One region of the Pantoea folii genome, then DNA from elsewhere that is predicted to be linked to it. Evidence: predicted binding sites of a transcription regulator. Region 1 holds the regulator's gene; each other region holds the start of a gene.
The links. Region 1 encodes Fur, which represses iron uptake genes when iron is present. Its sites were predicted from a motif close to ATAATAATGAGAACNACTATCAA; they were not measured.

Region 2: the regulator Fur is predicted to act here: its motif matches at 2,498-2,520, upstream of fes (enterochelin esterase).
Region 3: the regulator Fur is predicted to act here: its motif matches at 2,231-2,253, upstream of AC1MDE_RS05775 (TonB-dependent hemoglobin/transferrin/lactoferrin family receptor).

The regions. Positions count from the first base shown of each region.
Region 1 is NZ_JBWXON010000030.1:32,623-40,206, forward strand. Features, by position in the region: gene pgm (phosphoglucomutase (alpha-D-glucose-1,6-bisphosphate-dependent)) at 1-759, opposite strand, end outside; gene seqA (replication initiation negative regulator SeqA) at 785-1,330, opposite strand; gene ybfF (esterase) at 1,579-2,343, shown strand; gene ybfE (LexA regulated protein) at 2,512-2,787, shown strand; gene fldA (flavodoxin FldA) at 2,923-3,453, shown strand; gene fur (ferric iron uptake transcriptional regulator) at 3,809-4,258, shown strand; gene AC1MDE_RS24820 (hypothetical protein) at 4,320-4,715, opposite strand; gene glnS (glutamine--tRNA ligase) at 4,950-6,617, opposite strand; gene nagE (N-acetylglucosamine-specific PTS transporter subunit IIBC) at 6,769-7,584, opposite strand, start outside.
Region 2 is NZ_JBWXON010000023.1:10,205-17,788, forward strand. Features, by position in the region: gene AC1MDE_RS22105 (amino acid adenylation domain-containing protein) at 1-816, opposite strand, end outside; gene AC1MDE_RS22110 (MbtH family protein) at 871-1,092, opposite strand; gene fes (enterochelin esterase) at 1,085-2,440, opposite strand; gene AC1MDE_RS22120 (TonB-dependent siderophore receptor) at 2,717-4,906, shown strand; gene AC1MDE_RS22125 (hypothetical protein) at 5,092-5,550, shown strand; gene AC1MDE_RS22130 (LysE family translocator) at 5,589-6,218, opposite strand; gene AC1MDE_RS22135 (YoaK family protein) at 6,294-7,043, opposite strand; gene AC1MDE_RS22140 (lipid kinase) at 7,262-7,584, shown strand, end outside.
Region 3 is NZ_JBWXON010000003.1:167,616-175,199, reverse strand. Features, by position in the region: gene AC1MDE_RS05795 (UbiX family flavin prenyltransferase) at 1-103, shown strand, start outside; gene AC1MDE_RS05790 (DUF554 domain-containing protein) at 114-836, shown strand; gene AC1MDE_RS05785 (LysR family transcriptional regulator) at 906-1,784, shown strand; gene AC1MDE_RS05780 (Rdx family protein) at 1,861-2,151, opposite strand; gene AC1MDE_RS05775 (TonB-dependent hemoglobin/transferrin/lactoferrin family receptor) at 2,382-4,751, shown strand; gene AC1MDE_RS05770 (hemin-degrading factor) at 4,802-5,824, shown strand; gene AC1MDE_RS05765 (heme/hemin ABC transporter substrate-binding protein) at 5,821-6,645, shown strand; gene AC1MDE_RS05760 (FecCD family ABC transporter permease) at 6,638-7,584, shown strand, end outside.

The DNA.
Region 1 (7,584 bases):
CAGCTTGTAATGTTCAGCGATACGCTGCCAGTACGCGATACCGGAACCACCCAGCGGATCAACGCCGATTTTCAGGCCCGCTTTCTGGATTGCCGGGAAGTCAATGACCTCAGCCAGACCTTCCACATAAGGCTGAATCAGATCCTGCTCAACGATATGGCCGCTTGCCCAAGCCTGATCCAGTGGCAGACGCTTCACGTCTTTCAGCTCACCTTTGATCAGCTGATTAGCTCGATCTTCCACCACTTTGGTGACGTTGGTATCAGCCGGGCCACCGTTTGGTGGGTTGTACTTGATGCCACCGTCTTCTGGCGGGTTGTGTGAAGGCGTGATGACGATACCGTCCGCCTGCGCGCCACCGCGTTTGTTGTGTTCCAGAATGGCGTTGGAGATCGCCGGCGTTGGCGTGTAGCCATTGTCCTGCTGCACGATCACATCTACACCGTTCGCCGCCAGCACTTCCAGCACCGACAGAATGGCCGGCTCAGACAGTGCGTGAGTATCTTTACCCACGTAGCACGGACCGGTGATGCCATTCTTTTTGCGCTCTTCCGCGATGGCTTGCGCAATCGCCAGAATGTGCACTTCATTGAAGCTTTGGCGTCCCGCGCTGCCGCGGTGGCCAGAAGTGCCAAATTTCACCGCATGGTCCGGGTTCGCCGCATCTGGCTTCAGGACGTAATACTGCGAGGTTAATTGTGCAACGTTAATCAAATCGCTCTGCTGGGCAGGCTGCCCGGCACGGGGGTGATTGGCCATTGGCGCTTCTCCCTGACGCTTCAGTTTAAATGGTGCCGCGAACTTTCTCTGTCAGTTCCTGTGGGAACTGCATCGCCAGCATGATGTGTTCCACCATGCTGCATTTGCGGCCTGTATTGGTATTGGTGATCACCCAGTACGGTGTGCCAGGAACGTGCTTCGGCTTAGTATGGGTGCCATTTTGCAGCAGCGTATGCTCGTCACCCGCAAAATAGACGCGAGTGCGGCCCTGCAGCGAGGCAGTGGCTTCAGCAAAGGCAGCTGGATCAAGACGATAGAGCGTTGACAGTACCAGCATAAAGCGATTAACCGCCTTATTCTGCTCAGCATACTCATCAGAGAGCAGCAGTTCACGCACGGCGCGTACGCGATCCTGAGGACGCGCTTCGCTGCGCACTGGCTGCGCTTCCTTGACCGAAGCCGAAGCCGCAGCGACAGGTGCAGTCGGTGCGGTCTGGCCCGCGGTAAACTTCAGCATGCGGCGCAAAATATCCGAGGCGCTTTCACCAATGTGCTGCGTGTGGCTGGCAATATAACGGTAGAGTTCTTCGTCAACTTCAATCGTTTTCATCTTATTCCGTACAATTCTGGCAAATGACAGAACCACGCTTTATTGCAACGGCCTTAGCAAAATCGAGCTGTGCAAAACGTGAGCGGGCTCTAACATAAGGATTATAAAGTTAAATCCGTGGCAGCCGATAGCGCTGGCGTCGTTTCAGGGCAAAAGTCGGAATATGCCCTAATGCCTGGCCGGCTGGCTCCTGGACAGGTGAATCCATGATACCCTAAGCCAAGGTCACAACCGTAAGAACTTTAGCCATGATTTTGAACGCCTGTCTGCAAACTGAACAATCTCCCCCTGAAGCGTCCCCGATTCTGTTAATTCATGGCCTGTTTGGCAGCATGGATAACCTTGGCGTGCTGGCACGCGGCGTACGGGATGCTCGCCCCACGCTACAAGTGGACGTACGCAACCATGGTTTATCTGAGCGCAGTGAGGTGATGAATTATCACGCCATGGCGCAAGATATCGTTGAGACGCTGGATGCACACCAGATTGAACGCGCTGGCGTGATAGGTCACTCGATGGGCGGTAAGATCGCCATGGCATTGAGCGCAGTGGCCCCCGAACGTATTGAGAAGATGGTGCTGATCGATATCGCGCCCGTGGATTACCAAACCCGCCGCCACGATGAAATCTTTGCCGGTATTCGCGCCGTCACCGCCGCGGGTGTAACGCGTCGTAGCGAAGCGGCCGAGGTGATGCGTCAACATGTCACTGAAGAGGGGGTAATTCAGTTTATCCTCAAGTCCTTTGTCGAGGGCGAGTGGCGCTTTAACGTGCCGGTGCTGTGGGACAACTACACCACGATTTCTGGCTGGGAAGAAGTTCCCGCCTGGCCACATCCCGCATTGTTTATCCGCGGTGGCGATTCTCCTTACCTCGACAATCAGCACCGCGATGCACTGCTACGCCAGTTCCCGCAGGCACACGCACACGTGATTAGCGGGGCCGGTCATTGGGTACATGCTGAAAAACCTGATGCGGTTTTGCGCGCAGTTCGTCGCTTTTTTAACCTGTAAAAGCAAAAGCTTGCCGTATGCGGTTTAGGGTTGGCGTCGCGGATGGTGCTGGAGTATGATGTCGCGCTAAAAATTTGCCGCGGATGATTTTTTCGCCGTGGTCGGGCCGATAATGTATAAATCGCGCAGCGCCTTTCCGCCGTTCGCGCCCACTCAGTTTCACAAATCATGGCAAAAGAACAGACAGACCGTACCACGCTTGATCTTTTTGCAGACGAGCGGCGTCCTGGTCGACCCAAAACCAGCCTGCTGACACGTGACGAACAGTTGCGTATCAACAAACGTAACCAGCTCAAGCGCGATAAAGTGCGAGGGCTGCGTCGTGTTGAGCTGAAAATGTCCAGCGAAGCGGTTGACGCCCTGAACACGCTGGCCGAGCAACAAAACATCAGCCGCAGCGAGTTGATTGAACAAATGCTGCTGGCGCAACTCAAACTGTCTTAGCGCGCTGACCGCACGCAGGAACACAAAGTTCAGGCTTTACTCGTTCCGCCCTTTTCAACGGTCTGCTATCATTCGCTAACATGTGCAGTCAATTGACTTACTTTCACAATCAGGCTTTAAGAGGTTACTTAACCCATGGCAATCGTAGGCATTTTCTTCGGCAGCGATACCGGCAACACTGAAAACATTGCAAAAATGATCCAGAAACAACTGGGTAAAGATGTCGCCGAAGTGCATGACATTGCTAAGAGCACCAAAGAAGATCTCGCAGCGTTCGACATCCTGCTGCTGGGCATTCCTACCTGGTATTACGGCGAAGCACAGTGTGACTGGGATGACTTCTTCCCTTCGCTGGAAGAGATCGACTTTAATGGCAAACTGGTGGCGCTGTTTGGTTGTGGCGACCAGGAAGACTACGCAGAATATTTCTGTGATGCGATGGGCACGATTCGCGACATCATTGAGCCAAATGGCGCGGTGATCGTGGGCCACTGGCCGACCGAGGGCTATCATTTTGAAGCCTCTAAAGGTCTGGCCGATGACAAACACTTCCTCGGCCTGGCAATTGACGAAGACCGTCAACCTGAGCTGACCAACGAACGTGTTGATGCCTGGGTGAAACAGATTTTTGATGAGCTGCAGTTAAAAGAGATCATCGAAGCCTGATGCCTCGCCTCCCCAATGTGAGCGCTGGCTCACATTGGGACAAAGGAATTTCCTATAAAAATAATAGCTACGGTTTTTTAACTTTTCCCCGCAAATCTGTAGAATACCCGCAATGGTCATCCGCTTATTCCTCTGATTGTTGACTGAGGCTGAGTGAAATGGAAACCCAAACCACACCGTTCCGCGCTGACGTAGGCGATGTTTATCCTTACGACTTTTGTTGATTTGCGCGATACCCCGGTTTTCATTTCACTGCTTGAGTTCTATAATGAGACGCAAATGAGAATACGTGTGACCTAAACATTCAAGGCCCCTGCGCCGTAAGTGACATGCAAAGTAACAGGACAATATCCGAATGACTGACAACAACTCCGCATTGAAGAAGGCTGGCCTGAAAGTCACTCTGCCAAGATTGAAAATTTTGGAAGTGCTTCAGGGACCGGGCCCCGAGTCCCATCACGTCAGTGCGGAAGATTTGTATAAGCGCCTGATCGATATGGGCGAAGAGATTGGCCTGGCAACGGTATATCGCGTTCTTAACCAGTTTGATGACGCGGGTATCGTCACCCGTCATAACTTCGAAGGCGGCAAATCCGTATTCGAACTGACTCAGCAGCATCACCATGACCACTTGATCTGCCTGGATTGTGGCAAAGTAATCGAATTCAGCGATGAATCAATCGAAACGCGTCAGCGTGAGATTGCCACTCGCCATGGCATTAAACTCAGTAACCACAGCCTGTACTTGTACGGCCACTGTGCACTGGGAGACTGCCGCGAAGACGAGACGCTCCACGATAAGTAATTGAGTGTGCTATGCAATATAAAAAAACCGGTGCTGGTCACCGGTTTTTTTATGCCTGTTATCAAGCGATAAAGGTCTCGTGGAGGTAGCGCCAGCGAGGAATGGTGGTGCTGCAATCCAGCACAGCCAAAGAGATGCGCGTTTGATGGGTGCCGTTCAACATCTGCAGTTCACGATACTGAATCGTCACTTCCTGGCTCTGTTGAGAAATGATGGCATGCTCACTGGTGGCAATGCGCAGCCCTTCCCGCTGACCGTGCAGTTTGCGAAACAGCACTTCGGTCTCATTCAGATCCAGCTGCTTACCCAGCGGCGTCACCATTTTGAAATCCGGGTGAAAGTGTGACAATAGCAGTTCCATGCTGTCATCACTGCCTTCTACCTGGTTAAAAACACGTTCAATAAGCTGATGTAATACCACCACACTATGCTTAGCTTCCAGGGCGAGACTTGTCATTTTATTTCCTTTGATAACCCGCAGAGCTTTGTTGAGAGCGCATAGCCTACCTGAAATACAATTTTTCACACTCGCAAATGGGTTAATTTTGCTAAAGTCAGAATTGTCGCAAAATAGACAACAAGCTCAGCTTGCCGCCTTCAGCATAATTAATTGCTCGTGGCGAATTACAGGCAATAAAAAAGGGCGATTGCTCGCCCTTTCATGATCATATTGTGCTATTGACGAAAGATATTACTCGCCAATCTTCGCGAAAGTATCGCGCAGTCCAACCGTGCGGTTAAACACCAATTTACCCGGCTGTGAGTAGACGCTATCGGCACAGAAATAACCTTCACGTTCAAACTGATAAGCTGCGGTAGTGGCCGCTTCACGCAAACCAGACTCCACGAAGCCCTGTTTGATCTCCAGCGAGTTCGGGTTAATGGTGGTGAGGAAATCCTCAGCCGCCGCGGGGTTTGGCACGCTGAACAGACGGTCGTAAAGACGGAACTCAGCTGGCAGTCCATGAATGGCGGAAACCCAGTGGATCACACCTTTCACTTTGCGACCATCCGCCGGATCCTTGCTCAGGGTGTCAACATCACAAGTGGCATAGATGCAGGTAATGTTACCCTCTTCGTCTTTCGCCACACGCTCAGCACGAATCACATAAGCATTGCGCAGACGCACTTCTTTGCCCAGAATCAAACGTTTGTACTGTTTGTTGGCTTCTTCACGGAAGTCAGCGCGATCAATCCACACTTCACGGCTGAACGACACTTCACGCGTGCCCATCTCCGGCTTGTTTGGATGATTAGGCATGGTCAGCGTTTCTTCGTGGCCGGCGGGCAGGTTTTCGATCACCACTTTCAACGGGTCAAGTACCGCCATCGCGCGTGGTGCGTTCTCATTGAGATCGTCACGAATACAGGATTCCAGCGACGCCATCTCAACGATATTGTCCTGTTTAGTCACGCCGATGCGGCGGCAGAATTCACGAATCGAGGCCGCGCTGTAACCACGACGGCGCAGACCTGAAACGGTCAGCATGCGGGGATCGTCCCAGCCTTCCACCACTTTCTCGGTGACCAACTGCGTCAGCTTGCGCTTCGACATCACCGCGTATTCCAGATTCAGCCGCGAGAATTCGTACTGGCGCGGATGCTGCGGAATGGTGATATTGTCCAGCACCCAATCGTAAAGGCGACGGTTGTCCTGGAACTCCAGCGTACACAATGAGTGGGTAATGCCTTCGATCGCATCCGAAATGCAGTGGGTGAAGTCGTACATCGGGTAGATGCACCACTTGCTGCCGGTCTGATGGTGATCGGCAAACTTAATGCGGTATAGCACCGGATCGCGCATCACAATGAAGCTCGATGCCATGTCGATTTTGGCACGCAGACAAGCTTTACCTTCCTCGAAACCGCCATCACGCATTTTCTGGAACAGCGCGAGGTTCTCTTCCACGCTGCGGTCGCGGTACGGGCTGTTTTTACCCGCCGCAGTCAAGGTGCCGCGATATTCACGGATCTCTTCCGCCGACAACTCATCAACGTAAGCCAGACCTTTATTGATCAGCTCAACGGCGTAGTTAAACAGTTGGTCGAAATAGTCTGAGGAGTAACGAATGTTGCCGCTCCACTCAAAGCCCAGCCATTGCACGTCACGCTTGATGGATTCAACGAACTCCAGGTCTTCTTTCACCGGGTTAGTATCGTCAAAACGCAGGTTGCACTGTCCTTGATAATCTTGGGCGATACCAAAGTTCAGGCAGATTGATTTCGCATGGCCAATATGCAGATAACCATTGGGCTCAGGCGGGAAACGGGTATGCACACTGCTGTGCTTACCGCTCGCCAAGTCTTCGTCGATGATCTGACGAATAAAGTTCGTTGGGCGGGCTTCAGCCTCACTCATCTCAAAATCCTCAAAACAATAGCGGGTGATTTGTACCACGAAGTAACGGAGTATGATCCACAAAGCGCAGGAGGGAAACAACCGTTTGTTGGTCGTTTTAAAACAAAAAAGGCAGGAATTTCTTCCTGCCTTCTGGCTAAATCACAAGGACTTAGTTTTTCACTTCATACAGCGGCGTGACGCCTGCAACCACCGAACCGCTGGCCAGCAGATTCAGTCCGGCGAAATCATCGCTGTTGCTGACCACCACCGGGCTAATCATTGAGCGCGCGTTGGCGTTGAGGAAGTCCAGATCCATCTCCAGAATCGGCTGACCGGCAGTGACGGTTGCTCCCTCTTCTACCAGACGTGTAAAGCCTTTTCCTTCCAGCGCCACGGTGTCCAGGCCCATGTGCACCACGATCTCAACGCCGTTAGCGGCTTCCAGACAGAACGCATGGTTGGTGTTGAAGATTTTCACCACGGTACCGGCGATCGGAGCCACCACCGTTTTGTCGGTTGGCTTGATTGCCAGACCATCGCCCACCGCTTTGCTGGCGAACGCCTCATCCGGCACCGCGTCGAGCGCGACAATCTCACCGGTCACCGGTGCCACCAGCGTAGCAATCACCGCTTTTTCAGTATTCAGCACGGCCTGGGGTTTAGTCACGACCGGCGCAGCGGTGGCAGGAGCGGAAGCCGCAGCAACCGGGCCTTTGCTCAATACCGTTTTCATTGCGGAGGCGATGCTTTCAGCCTGAGTGCCGACAATCACCTGCACGCTCTGCTTGTTCAAACGAATCACACCAGACGCACCCAAACGTTTCGCCACGCCTTCATTCACCTGGGCTGAGTCTTTGACGTTCAGACGCAGACGAGTAATGCAGGCATCGATGTTGGTCAGGTTGTCTGAACCGCCGATGGCGGCAATGTAACGACGTGCCAGTGATTCGGTCTGGCTTTCACCGTTACCGCTGTGATCAACGTT
Region 2 (7,584 bases), on a different contig from region 1:
GCGCGAGTTGTCGCTAATGCGCGCCAGATAAGCCACCAGCAGGGCACTGACAATATCGCCTTCGCTGCAATCCTGGAACGCTACGTGCTGGCGCAACGTTGTCAACTCCGGCAGCGCGACGTGGCAGCTGATCGGACGATCGCCAGCATCCGTTACGCTTTCACTGGAGAGCGTTAAAGTTTCGGGTAGTTCAGCCGCATAGGTCTGCCAGTGGCTGGCGGAACGGGCAAACGCCGGGGATACTCCCCACTGCTGATACTCATCAATCACCTCGCTAAACGGCGTGAAGGGTGAAAGTGAGGGTTCTTCGCCACGGCACAGTTCGGCATAGATGGCCGCCACGCGCTGCGTCAGCGCTTCGAAACTGAAGCCATCAACCAGCAGATGGTGATATCGCTGATACCACCACCAGCTGCCATCACCCACGCGCATTAACACGTGGCGATACAGCGGCTTATCACCGTCGGCCGCCAGTTCGGCGCGCAGATCGGCCTGCATCAGTTTATGCGCCTGACCGGTGGCGTCCGCGCGCTGGCTGAAGTCATGCCACTCCGGCAGCACCAGTGCCTGCGCGCCAAACCATTGCGCGGGATTCCCGTTTTCATCGAGGCCAAAGCGTGCCTGCACGGTATCGGCTTCCGCCATCGTCTGGCGGATGGCGCTGTCCAGGGCGGCGCGGTTGATGTCGCCGTGCAGCACGCTGTAGTGCGCCACGGTAAATTGATTGCGCTGCTGCGCAATAGCGTCAGCGATCCAGATGCCGGGCTGAGCCGCCACCAAAGGATACGCAGGTGAATGCGTGATTAACGATGCCAAAGGAATGTTCCCGTCTAAAAAAATCGAAAAAGGAAAAGTTAAAAAAGCGAAAAATTAATGTGCGCTGGACGACGTCTGTTGCGTCGCTGGTCGCATGTCCTGCCAGTGTGTTTCGATGTACTCAATCGCTGCGGCACGCGGCAGCGGACCCGCCACGTTTTGCCAGCCCGCAGGCACCTGAGCAAATGCGGGCCACAGGCTGTATTGCTGGCGCGCGTTGATCAGCACCAGAAAATCGAGCGCGTCGTTATCAAACGGATTTTGTTGTTCAGACATGGTGGTTACCTTTTGAGGTTGGATCAGAGAGAAGATCGGCCAGCAGCCAGCGGCAGCCGTCGATCAAGCCGCCGCGCCAGCACAGCGCGTCGTGCCCTCCGGCGTAGCAGCGGAAAAACAGTTCGTGGCCGGCGGCTTCCAGCGCGGGACGTATTTGTTGATTCACGAACAGCATGTCTTGTTCGCGATCGCCGACTTCCTGGAAAATCTTCAGCTTGCCGACGGGCAGGGCGTTGTCCTGCAAACGCTGTAGCAGCAGACCCGGCGCGTGCTGTTCACGGTTAGCGTAATCACGGATGTATTGCAGGTGCGGCCACCAGAACGAGCCGGATTGCGTGAGGATGCGGCCAAAACGCTGCGGCCAATGCAGACCGGCGTACAGCGCCGCGAGGCCACCGTAGCTTTGCCCCGCCACCAATGTGCGGCAGCCATCGCTGCTGAACGCGGCATGCTGACGCGCCAGCGGCAACAGTTCCTGTTGCACCGCCTGCCAGAAGGTTTCGTTGCAGGGCAGCTCAACCTCGCGATGCTGGCTATCGATCACGTCGATAAATAACCAGCAGGCAGGCGGCAGTTCACCTGCTGCGGTGCTCTGATCGAGGGCGCTGAAAATCGGCTGCCCGTATACCCAATTCTGCCCATCCAGCAGAATCGCCAGCGGGCGCTGATCCGGTTGCGCAGTCTGTCCGGTGGTGTAAAGCCAGACGTGACGCGTGACGTTGAGCAGATCGCTGTGCCACTGCAAAGTTTGCAGGCCATCTGGCCAGGTGTCGGCCAATCCGGCATCCAACTGTTGCCAGGCAGATTGATCAGGCGCCTCGGGCATATGCGCATTACTCAGCGCAAAGCGGCGGCTGCTCAGAAACGGGGGCGAAGGATTCAGCATGTCGGGGATCGCCAGCGGCATCAGCGAGATCCACCACTTGCGTTGCAGCACCCGGCAGGTTTCGTCACTGCCGCAGAACAGCGGGGGCATATGGTCATCCGTCACCGGGATCAGGCTATAGCTGCCACGCCAGTCAGATTCGATCTGCGTCGACCAATGCCAGACATCACTGTTGCCGACGCGAACCAGGGATTCGGGGGCCTGGCTGTGATGGTCGGTGACGCCGTTTATATCGACATAGACCCTTTTTGTAGACGATGACTCGGAACGGCCCTCGGGATCGCGCCAGAAGAAATGCATGTGCGTTTCGCCATCAGCCTCATGCTCAATCACCGGCGTACCCGCCTTATGAAGCTGTTCCCACCAGCGATGGCTGCCGAGATCGTCCTGCTGTAACCACTGGGTAACTGTTCCGGTTGGCAACCAGATTTGCGTCATTTGTTCTGCATCGCTGAGAAACATCCTGCAATCTCTCTCCACATTTTCTTCAAAGACTTTACATTAACAAACGTAATGCAAATGCTATTGATAACGATTTACATTTGCAATATTATTTTTGCGCCGAATAAATCCCCTATTTTTCAGATGATTATTCTGAAATAGGCTTTTAAGGGGGATTCAGGGCCGAGTTTTATCAGAGGAAGTTATATTTCAATCCGTTACAGCTTTCGCCGTTGGGTGAAGAGGAATGGACGGATTATTTCATCGACAAGGCAGTTTGAAATAGAGATGGCAACTATGTCCGTTAAAGCAAAAAATTTAGCAATACCTGCTGTGGCACTTCCGTTCAGATTCTCCCGTCTTCACCTGTCACTGGCCTCAATTCTGCTGGTGGCGCCTGCCACTTTCAGCGTCGCGGCAGAAGAGACCATCACCGTGAATGCAGATGCGCGTGAAAGCGTGACGTCTCCACTGCAAGGCTATGTGGCGAAAGAGAGCGCTGCAGGTACCAAAACCTCAACGCCACTGCGTAAAACCCCGCAATCGATTTCGGTGATTACGCGTCAGCAGATGGACGATCAGGCGGCGCCGTCGGTGGCGGATGCACTGAGCTACACCAGCGGCGTGCTGACCAACTACCGTGGAAACTCGAACCGTAACGATGAAATCATCGCGCGTGGTTTCCGCTATGCACCGAAATTCCTCGATGGCTTGAGCTATGGCTTATCCGGCCAGGCTGGCGCGGCAGGACAGATCGACCCATGGTTGCTGGAGCGTGTGGAGATGATTCATGGCCCGGCATCGGTGTTGTACGGCCAGGTTAACCCCGGCGGTGTCATCGCGATGACCAGCAAGCGCCCAACCGCGCAGAGCATTCATAAAGTTCAGCTCAGCACCGGTAATCAGCATCTGGGCGAAGCGGCGTTTGATTTCGGCGGCAAACTAAATGACGACAACACGCTGTTTTATCGTCTCAACGGTATCGCCAGCACCAAACATGAGTTCGTGAAAGATAACAAACAGCAGCGCATGGCGATTGCCCCCGCGCTGACCTGGCTGCCCAACGCGGACACCAGTTTCACCTTGCTGACGATGTATCAAAACGAGCCAAAGGCCGGATATCGTAACTTCCTGCCTGCTAACGGCACGCTGTTTAACACAAGCGCGGGCTACATTCCTTACGATTTCAACGTCAGCGATCCGAGCTTTAACGAAGCGAAACGCGAGCAGACTTCGGTTGGCTACATCTTCGAGCACAACTTCAACGACAACATCAGCTTCACGCAGAATATGCGTTACAGCAACATGGATGAGTCGTACAAATACCTGGTCTATACCTTCGATGTGGATGGCAGCGACCATCAGATCAACCGTCGTCCGCAGCATGACAAAATCAAGTCTAAAGAGCTGGGCATTGATAATCAGGTTAAAGCGACGTTCGATACCGGCAACGTTGCGCATACCGTGCTGGGCGGACTGGATTACAAATGGAGCGATGTCGATAACAAACTGTGGCGCGACAGCGGTGATCAGTACATTCTCGACTGGGCGAATCCGACCAGCGTGACGATTAATGAGAGCGATCTGGCGTTGAACACCAGCACGCGCAAAAAGCTCGATCAGGTTGGCGTGTATTTGCAGGATCAGCTGGAATGGAATCAATGGAATCTGCTGCTGTCCGGTCGCCAGGATTGGGCGGAAACGCGTACGCAGGACCGTATGGAAAATACCACCACACAACAGAATGACAGCAAGTTCACCGGCCGTGCCGGTCTGTTGTACGCCTTCGATAATGGCCTGTCGCCGTATATCAGCTACAGCACCTCGTTCGAACCCAACCTGAGCACCGGTGCGCCGGGCAGCGATCCGTTCGCACCGACTACCGGCGAGCAGACGGAGATCGGTATCAAATATCAGCCAGTGGGTTGGGATGCGGTGTTTACGGTTTCCGCGTTTGATATCACGCAGAAAAACATCACCTCTTACAACAGCGAACTGGGTTACAACGAGCAGATCGGTAAGGTGAAGTCCAAAGGTATCGAGACGGAAGCGCACGCGCAAATTACCCCTGAAATTAAGGTGATGGCGGCTTATACCTTTACCGATGCGGAAACCAAAGAGAGCAACACCGCGGCGCAGGTCGGCAAAACGCCTTCGAGTATTCCGCGTCATGCCGCATCTGCCTGGGGCAGCTACAGCTTCCTCGATGGTGCGCTAAACGGTCTGACGCTCGGCAGTGGTGTACGTTACACCGGCACCGCCTGGGCGGATTCCATCGGTCAGGACAAGGTTCCGCACTACACGCTGTATGACGTGATGGCGAAATATGAGCTGGGCGAAGCGGCTAACTCACTGCGTGGCACCACGCTGCAGTTGAACGTCAACAACGTGGCCGACAAGCACTATGTTGCCTCCTGCAGCAACACCAGCGCGTGCTTCTACGGCAGTGGTCGTTCAATTGTGGCGTCCGTCAGCTACAGCTGGTAATCGCGATAAGGCAGGGCGTCCTTGCAGGTGCCCTGGTTTTACCTATTTGCATTCCGTGCTGCTTTCCTGCAGATGAAACACCTGGAGACAGGTTTTCGGAAAATACTGGATTTGTGTGACTGTCATCACTCCGCGAGGCACGCTAAAATAATCGCTTCTCATTTAGCAAAAGGTTTTTCGTCACGATGTTTTCGCGTTTCACTCTGGCCGCTGTGACGGCCACACTTATGCTTACCGGTTGTGCACGCCACGCCGCAGAAAGCAACGCTACGGCGCAAGCTGACGCTCCAGCCGCTGCCCCCATCGAGAATGACAACATTCCTTCGCAGTTTGAAAGTGGCCCTACGGTGATTAACGTATCGCATTTGGTCACCCGCACTGATGACGGCTCATCCGTTTATGTGACGGTAGATGGTCAGGATGCCGGGCTGTTGCAGAAAGGCGAGAATAAAGAGATTCGCGTTGCTGAAGGTAAACACCAGATCGGTGGTTACGTTCAGACGCTGTTTGGTTTTGGCAAGGTGACCATCGCGTCGGTGGATGTGACCACCGACACCAAAGGACCGAAAAACGTGGTCTATTCGGTGACGCGTCAGAAGCCGACCTTTAGCGAAACGCAGGCCGCTGCGCCAAACAACTCCTGATCTGCAAGCGGTGCTGCTCTCGCCAGCACCGCCCCCGTTTAATTCCGGCTAAACACCAGTTTTAATCCCGCAACGGCGAAGCAGCACGCCAGCAGCGCATCCAGCCCACGGCGGATACGGCGATAAAATACCGCCATCACCGCAGTGGAGAACAACAGCGCATAGCCGTAAAACACCAGCACGCAGATCGTGGCACATCCTGCGATGATCATCGGCAAAGTTGAGGCCGCTGCATCTGGTTTCAAAGCCACCGACATGATCGCCACCCAGGTCAAAATCGCCTTAGGATTGCCAACGTGCATCAAAATACCCTGACGAAACAGCCTGATAAAGGCGACTTTGTCGCCGCTGGCGCTGAATTCATTCGCATCAGGACGGCGTAAAGCCGATTTACCCGCCTTATAGGCCAGCCACAGCAGATATAAACCACCGCCGATTTTCAGCACTATCAACAGCTGAGCAAAGGTTGCCAGCACGGTTAACACGCCACAGGCCGCCAGCAGCGCCCACATCATCGAACCGCTGATCACCCCACTTGCCAGCGCCAGTGCGGCACCGCGTCCTTTCTTCATTGCCGTGCCCATAATCGCCATATTGCTCGGGCCCGGGCTGGCGGTGGCAACAAAATAGGTTGTGTAGATCAGAATCAATTCGTGTGAAAGCGCCATGTCGTCCTCTGCGATGAGATTGTCCTGCTTTTGTTATATCGCCTGCATCGCAGAATGACTACTGCTGATTCCGTCTTAAGAAGGGATCGCCCTGGTGTAGCTGCGACTTTTCACTTTATAAAGCGTGAAAATAATCGAAAGCGAGGCAATCACCACCAGAATCAATCCGGGGCCAATCAGCGATCCGAAGCCTAACGCATTGAAGATTAGCAGGCCGACAATGCCACCGGTGAGGAAGGAGAAGATGGTCACCAGATGGGTATTCAGTTGCTGTTTAAAGGCACGGATGTTTTTGGAGGGATCGCGGCGTAATAATGCAACAAATACCGAACCGATAGAGATACCTGCATCGGTTAGTGTGCCGGTAATATGGGTCGATCGTACGCGGCCGTTCGAAAGTTGCGTCGAGGTGGAATTGTGCACACCCATTAAAAATGCCAGTAGTAGTAATATTTCTGCGTTATTATTCGACGAGAAATAATAAATTTCGAACAATGACGTCATAATTAACAGCACGCCTTCCACCAGCAGAATGCAGCTAAATATGGTGCGCAGTCCATTAATCACGCCAAGCACCACCGAAATCCTTGCCACCACCGCACCGGTGACAAAGGCACCAATCATGGCAATGAAGACTTTAAGATTACGTATATCCATCTCATTCAAATCGCTGGATATTTGTGCGATGTTGCCGGACATATGCGAGGGGAAAAAGCCAAAGGCGGCTAACGCCATGGCGTTCAATAATCCCGCTGATGTGGCCAGGCACAGGGCGAGATTACGATCTTCAACGTGTGTTCTGGTGCGCTTCAGTTTTATCAGCATAATTCACCCTTGCTCATGGAGAGTATTGTGATAACGCAATGCGTCAAATCTGGTGTTCGCCAATGAATAAGTGAAGCACAAAAATCTTAAGGGGATCTTAATAACTTTCAGATATAGATAAATCTTATTATGGGTGTAAAGATATCTAAGGAAGATTGCCAGTTGCGTTATCTCTGTTTACTTTCGCCTGATGTCTTTAATTTCAGAGAAATATCGAAATGACCCATTCTGGTGCTCAACCTGAGCAGCGGCGCGCGCTACTGCTGGTCAATCGTCGGGCACGCCGTGGTGCGCAGTGGGCGGATCTGGCACATCAGCAATTATCGGCAGCAGGCTATTCCCTGATTACCCCGCACGAAGATGATGAACGCAGTTACAGTGAATTGATTCTGGCGCATCAGCATCAGGTGGATGTGGTGATTGTCGGCGGCGGCGATGGCACGCTGAATGCAGCGGCACCAGGGCTAATGCAATCCCGCTTGCCGCTGGGCATTTTACCGCTCGGCACGGCCAATGACTTTGCCCGTACATTAGGCATTCC
Region 3 (7,584 bases), on a different contig from region 1:
CGTGGATGAGATGGTCCATCACAGCGTGGCGCGTGCCCTCGATCTGTTCGATCTCGATGTGGGCAACCTCAAACGCTGGGGTGAAAAACATAACGATAAGTAAGGAGTAAATTATGGTAGTGGGACCCTTTGTCAACGGCAGCGCGGTGCTGATTGGCGGGCTGGTGGGCGCCTTTCTTGGCACCAGAGTGCCAGAGAGGCTGCGCACCGCGTTGCCCATGACGTTCGGCCTGTCGTCGATGGGCCTCGGCATTGTTTTGATCGGCAAGATCCACAGTTTGCCGGCGGTAATTCTGGCGCTGATCCTCGGTGCGGCGCTGGGTGAATATGCCTATCTGGAGCAGAAGATAGGTCGACTGGGAAATCTGGCGAAAGGGCTGGTGAGCCGTTTTCAAAGCCAGCCAGCAGAAGGTGGATTGAGTGGTGAAGCGTTCACTGAAAAGTATGTGGCGATCATGGTGCTGTTCTGCGCCAGCGGCACCGGCATTATTGGTGCCATGACCGAAGGCATGACCCACGATGCCAATATCCTGCTGGTGAAATCCATCATGGATATCTTCACGGCGGCGATATTTGCCACGCTGCTCGGTTATGCGGTGGCGGTGATTGCCATTCCACAGTTGATCGTGCAACTGGTGCTGGCCTCGGCGGCGGTACTGATTATGCCGCACACCACGGCACCGATGATGAGTGATTTCACCGCAGCCGGTGGGTTTGTGATGCTGGCGGCGGGCTTTCGTATCGCCGGGATCAAATCCTTCCCAGTGGCGAATATGTTACCGGCGCTGGTGCTGGTGATGCCGATCAGCCACCTATGGAGTATCTATATCCACTAAGCTTGCGCTCAGCGCGGTTGGATCGATTTCGGCCATGGTAAAGTAGCGCGAACAGGGCGCGGAGGGATTATGGATCTGAAACGATTGCATTATTTTTGCACGATAGCGGAACAGGGCTCGATCAGTAAAGCCGCGAAGCTATTGAACATCGCACAACCGCCGTTGGGAAAACGTCTGCAAGAGTTAGAACAGGAGATTGGCTCACCGCTTTTTACGCGCACGCCACGTGCCATGGTGTTAACCGAAGCGGGTAGTTTTCTCTATCGCCGCGCCTGCGATATTCTCAGCCAGGTGAACAGTTTAAAGCGGCAGACGGTCACCATTGCTACCCACAAACAGCGCCGCGTCACCATCGGTATTTCCTACCTGTATCTGCGTTATTTCACCCCGATCCTGATGGGTTATTATCAGAACCGTCCCGAGTGGGATATCAACGTGGTGGTATCCGATTCCAGCCATCTGGAAGCGATGCTGGTCGATCAGCGTGTCGATATTGCACTGATGCAAGTGCCACACGATCGCCAGGCGTGGTTTGTGCGTGAACTGGAACCGATTGATACTATCGCCGTGGTTTCCACGCATTACAGCGCGATTCTGGCGGGAAAAACCCTCAAATTTACCGATCTCAACGGGATTCCGTTAATTTTGCTGCATCGCATTGGTGGTGAAGGCACTTATGAAGTGCTGCGTAACACCCTGTTTAGCAACTTAAGCCACATCAATATCAGCATCAAAGTGTCAGAACCGCGTCTGGTGCTGGAGATGATGGAGCAGGGCTTTGAGGGCGCGGCTTTTCTACCGCGCTCTGAGTTCGTGCCGAGTCAGCACGGCAAATATCTGGCGTGCCCGCTGGCCGAACCGTTTGCCATTTATCATCCTGCCATCGTCACGCTAAGCACCGCGCAGGATCGCCTGCTGTGGCCGCTGGAGCAGGAGGCTGAGGGTTGAGCAGTCGGGCACTATGTCTGGCGATTCTGTCATGTTCGATGCGACTTAAGGGCATGCGCATCGCTCCGCTCGAAGATTAACCCGGCTTCTTCTTATCCACGTGCCCTAACTCGCGATCCGGCCAGCAGAAATCACGCACGCGCTGTTTCAGCGCGGCCGCATCCGGGAATCCGCCTTCCTGTTTACGCTCCCAAATCACCGTGCCATCAATCGAGATTTCAAACACGCCACCCGTGCCAGGCTTCAGCGTCACCGCGCCTAAATCTTCGGCAAAAGTGTGCAGCAGTTCCTGCGCCATCCACGCCGAACGCAGCAGCCAGTTGCATTGAGTGCAGTAGTAAATCGTCACAGCCGGTTTTTGCGACATCAGGCGCCTCTTCTTAATTATTGATTATAAACAAGTTAACAAAATGTGCGGTCTAAGATACATCTTAGTGTAAAGTTTATTGATAATGATTACCAATTGCATTACATTCCTGACGAAATTATTTATTACATAAAATAAGTCCACACATTTTACGGTTTATTAACGCATATCGCGTTTTTTTGGCGGCAATCCAGTGAGCGAATACTAACAATTAACCAGGTATTTCGCGCATGTCTTCACTCTTTCAGGGAATGACCCAGCAACGTCTGTTTAAAGTTGCGATTTTGTCTTCCGCTATTCACGCCGCTTGCAGCTATGCAGCCAGCGACAACACGACACTTGCTTTATCTGCTGACAAATCCACCACTACAGAGTCGGTTATGACGGTAACTGCACCGAAGCTGGAGAAACAAGCCGGTAGCAAAAGCACCATTACCGCCGCCGATATGCAGCGTGATGGTGGCAATGATTTCGGCACCATCATGCGTTACGAACCGGGCGTGACGGCAACCGGAGCGAGCGGGGGCTCTTCAGCAGGTAAAAGTGGCTTCGATCGCGCGGGCTACACCGGCTACAACATCCGTGGTCTGGAAAGCAACCGCGTCGATATCAACGTTGACGGCGTTTCTCTGCCGGATGCCACCGGACGCAGCTACGTCAGCCGTGCCGGTTTAGATACTTTCGGTATTGGCCGCGATTACATCGACCCATACATGTTTGGTCGCGTGGATATTGATAAAGGTGCGACTTCAGTCTCTCAGGCCAACACCGCCATTGGTGGTGCCGTCTCGTTCCGTAACAAGACCCCAGACGACTATTTACATCCGGGTAAGACCACCTACTTTGGCTACCAGAGCGACTTCGATTCCTCCAACCGCAGCTGGCACAACGGCATCACTGCCGCAGCAGGCGATCAGGAACTGCGCGGTATCTTTGTTTACAGCCGTCGCGATGGCCAGGAAACGCAAAACAATGATGCGAGCCGTGGCGCCTATCCTGCCAACTGGCACTCTGACGCACTGCTGGGCAGCGTGGTGTGGGAGCCGAATGACGCGCACAAAATCACCGGTACCGCCGATTTCTACCATAAAACCAATCACACCCATTACGACAGCTGGGATACTTCAGGCAATACCTTATACGGCACCGCACAGCAGCAGAGCGATACCCGTCGCTTCGGCCTGAGCCTGGCGGACGAGTACACGCCTTACAACGACTTCATCGACAGCCTGAGCACGCGTGTCTACTGGCAGCACACCGAAGCGCATGACAACACCTATATGCCTTCGAGTGCGTCAGCCTATGAAACGGTTTACTCGGACTACAACACTGACAGCTACGGCTTTGAAACCAACCTGGCTAAAACGCTGGGTCGCCATGAGCTGACTGCGGGTTTGAATGGACGTCTGGAAAAAACCGAACGTCCATTCCGCCAGTCACCGACGCCAAGCACCTACAGTGTGATCATGCAGCCTGAAGCAGACAGCCGCAGCTACACGCTGGGCGGCTTTGTGCAGGATAAGATCAACTTCGACCTGGATGGCCACAACTTTGCGGTGGTGCCGGGCGTACGTGTGGCTTACCAAAATACCAAGCCTGATAACCTCAGCAGCCTGACCAGCGGCAGCACCGTTCTAACCGAATCAGAAGTTGAAACGCTTTATGGCTCAGGCAATAGCGATACGCAGGTTCTGCCATCACTGGCATTCCAGTATGAGCTCACGCCAACACTGATGACCTATCTGCAATACAAGCGCGGCGCACAATTCCCGAACGCCAGCCAGCTGTATGGTTCATGGAACCTCGGTTCCAGCTATGCGGGTAGTCAGCAATATGCGCTGATTGGTAACCCGGATTTGAAAACCGAAACCAGCAACAACTTCGAATGGGGTCTGAAAGGACAGCCGACCGAAGGCGTGGTGATGAACACAGCGGTTTACTACAACGCTTATAAAAACTTCATTGCCTATAACCGGTACACCCGTGCCGGTAGCCCGGAGAAATTCACCAACGTTCCGAGCAACATTTACACTACTTATCAGTCAGAGAATCGCGATAAAGCCTATATCTATGGTGCTGAGTTGAGTGGGAAGGTGAATTTCGGCACCTGGTATCAAGATGTGCAGGGCCTGAGCGCACGCTTCGCCTTTAGCTACAACGAAGGTAAATCGAAGTCGAGCTACCTCGGTGACCGTTATGTCGATCTGGAGAGCGTACCGCCAATGAAAGCGGTGCTGGGCCTGGGTTGGGATGCGCCGCAGGACGAGTACGGTGCTGCTGTGACGGCTACTTTCGTGAAGGGCAAAAAAGCCACGGCGACCAACCGCCAGAGCTACACCAATACCGGTTCTGCACTGACCGATTCCACCACCGATTATGAGCGCGTGCCGGGTTACGGTATGGTCGATCTGACGGCTTATTGGCAGGTGGCGAAGAACGTCAAGCTGAGCGGTGGCGTGTATAACCTGACAGATCGTAAATATTGGGATTACCTGAGCAGCCGCGAAATGACCAGCGATACCGCACAGGATCGCAACGATATCGCACTGGCAACTCAGCCAGGCCGCACCTTCCAGCTCGGTGTGAACGTCGACTTCTAATCATTTTTTCGCCCTGCGTTCGCGCAGGGCCTTTTCATGGAGCAAGAGTAATGAACCCACGTTACGATCACTACCTGGCGCTAAAGGGCGAACATCCGAAGAAGTATGCCCGCGATCTGGCCGCTCTGATGGGCATTGGCGAAGCGCAGCTGTGTGAAGCGCGCGTCGGCCAGGATGCGCAAGCTTTAAAAGCAGATTTCCCGGCGTTGCTGAAGGCACTGGAAGCCGTTGGCGAAACCAAAAGCATTACCCGCAACGAATATGCGGTGCATGAGCAGGTGGGCAAATATGAAAACCTGCACCTCGGCGAACATGCCGGGCTGATCCTTAACCCACGTGCGCTCGATCAGCGTCTGTTCCCGGCACAGTGGCACAGCGCCTTCTTCCTGCGTGAGCAGACAGCGCGCGGCGAACGTCAAAGTATTCAGATTTTTGATCGCCACGCGGATGCGGTACTGAAAATCTACACCACCGACAATACCGAGATGGCGGCATGGGATGCGCTGATCGCTGAGTTCACGATCGAAGCCGCTGCGGCACTCGATCCACAACCTGCCGCAGCACCAGAACACAGCCGCGCCATTGATGCCGATAAAGTGGAAGCCGAATGGCGCGCCATCACCGATGTGCATCAGTTCTTTGGCTTACTGAAGCGCCACAATATTTCACGCCAGCAGGCGTTTCACGCAGTGCCGGACGATCTGGCACGCCAGGTCAGCAACGATTCACTGGCTCAACTGCTGGCGCAGGCGCAGCAGGATGGCAACGAAATCATGATCTTTATTGGCAACCGTGGCTGCACGCAAATCTTCACCGGTGCGGTGGAGAAGCTGATGCCGATGGACAACTGGGTCAACATCTTCAACCCAACCTTCACGCTGCACCTGATGGCGGACCACATTGCCGAGAGCTGGGTGACGCGCAAACCGAGTGGCGATGGCTTTGTCACCAGCCTCGAACTCTTTGCTGCCGATGGCACGCAGATCGCACAGCTCTATGGTCAGCGTAGTGAAGGGACACCAGAGCAGGCGCGCTGGCGTGAGCAGGTCACTGCATTGGGAGCGACAGCATGAAACGTCTGACGCTGTTATTGCTGGGCGCGCTGGCACTGCCGGCATTTGCCGCTGATCGGGTGATCTCGATCGGCGGTGATGTGACACAAATCATTTATGCGCTGGATGCGCAGGCCAATCTGGTAGCGCGCGACAGCACCAGCCAGCATCCGGCGCAGGCCAACAAATTGCCGGACATCGGCTATATGCGCCAGCTCAATGCCGAGGGCATTCTGGCGATGAAGCCTACGCTGGTGCTGACCAGCGAGCTGGCGAAACCGTCGCTGGTGTTGCAGCAGGTCGAGAGCGCTGGCGTGAAAGTGGTGGATGTCACCGGCAAAACCAGCCTCGACGCCATCCCGGAAAAGATCGCCACCATCGGCAAAGCGCTGCATCGTGATGCCGAAGCGAAGGCGCTGATCGAGAAAGTGAACAAGCAGCGTGCGCAGATTCCCCAGCAGCCATTGCCGGTGAAGGTGCTGTTTGTGATGGCACACGGTGGCATGCGCACTCAGGCGGCAGGTAACCAAACCGGCGCTGACGCCGCAATCCGCAGTGCCGGTCTGGTCAACGCCATGGCGGCAATCCCGCATTATCAGCAGCTGTCACAGGAAGGTGTGGTTGCTGCCGCGCCGGATTTGGTGGTGGTGGGTGAAGATGGCCTGCGCACGCTGGGCGGCGAAGAGAAAATCTGGTCGCTGCCCGGGCTGGCGTTAACACCTGCAGGCCAGCATCACGCCTTGCTGGTGGTCGATGAGATGGCCATGTTGGGCTTTGGTCTTGATACGCCGGAGACCATCGTGAAACTGCGTAAGGCCGCCGAAGCGGTAAAACATGACTAACACCGCCGTGATGCGCTGGCTGTTATTGATGGGCATCAGCATGGTGGTTTGCATGCTGATGGCTGCCAATTTTGGTGCCATGCCGCTGTCGATGCGCACGCTGTTCCATGCGCCGCTCAGCGATATGGCGTGGCAAATCTGGCTGAACATCCGCCTGCCGCGCGTGTTACTGGCGGTGTTGCTCGGTATGGCATTGGCAGTCTCTGGCGCGGTGATGCAGGGCCTGTTCCGCAATCCGCTGGCCGACCCGGGTTTGCTTGGGATCAGCAGTGGAGCGGGGCTAGCAGTAGCGGTTTCGATTGTGGTGCCGCTCAGTTTGCCGCCGTTGCTGGCGCTGTGGCTGCCATCGATTGCTGCGTTTATCGGTAGCCTGGTCGTCACGCTGCTGATCTTTAGTTTCAGCCGGCTGGCGCTGGGGAATCTGTCACGTTTGTTGCTGATCGGTATCGCCATCAACGCTTTGTGCGGTGCGGCGGTGGGTGTGCTCTCCTGGCTCAGTAATGACCAGCAGTTACGCCAGCTGGCACTGTGGGGCATGGGCAGTTTGAGCGCGGCACAATGGCCGAGTCTGGCGGTGTGTGCTGTACTGATTCTTCCTGCGTTGATTGCCATCCAGACCCGTGCGCGCCGTCTTAATCTGCTGCAACTCGGTGAGGAAGACGCGCATTACATGGGGATTGATGTGAAGCGCACCCAGCGTGAGTTACTGGTGCTGAGTGCGCTGCTGGTGGGCACGGCGGTGTCGGTGAGCGGGATTATCGGTTTTGTCGGACTAGTGGTGCCGCACGTGATGCGTTTCTGTGTTGGTAGCGATCATCGCTGGATGCTGCCGGGTTCGGCGCTGGCGGGAGCCATCTTGCTATTGCTGGCGGATACGCTGGCGCGCACGGTGGTGATCCCGGCGGAAATGCCGGTGGGATTGATCACCAGCCTGATCGG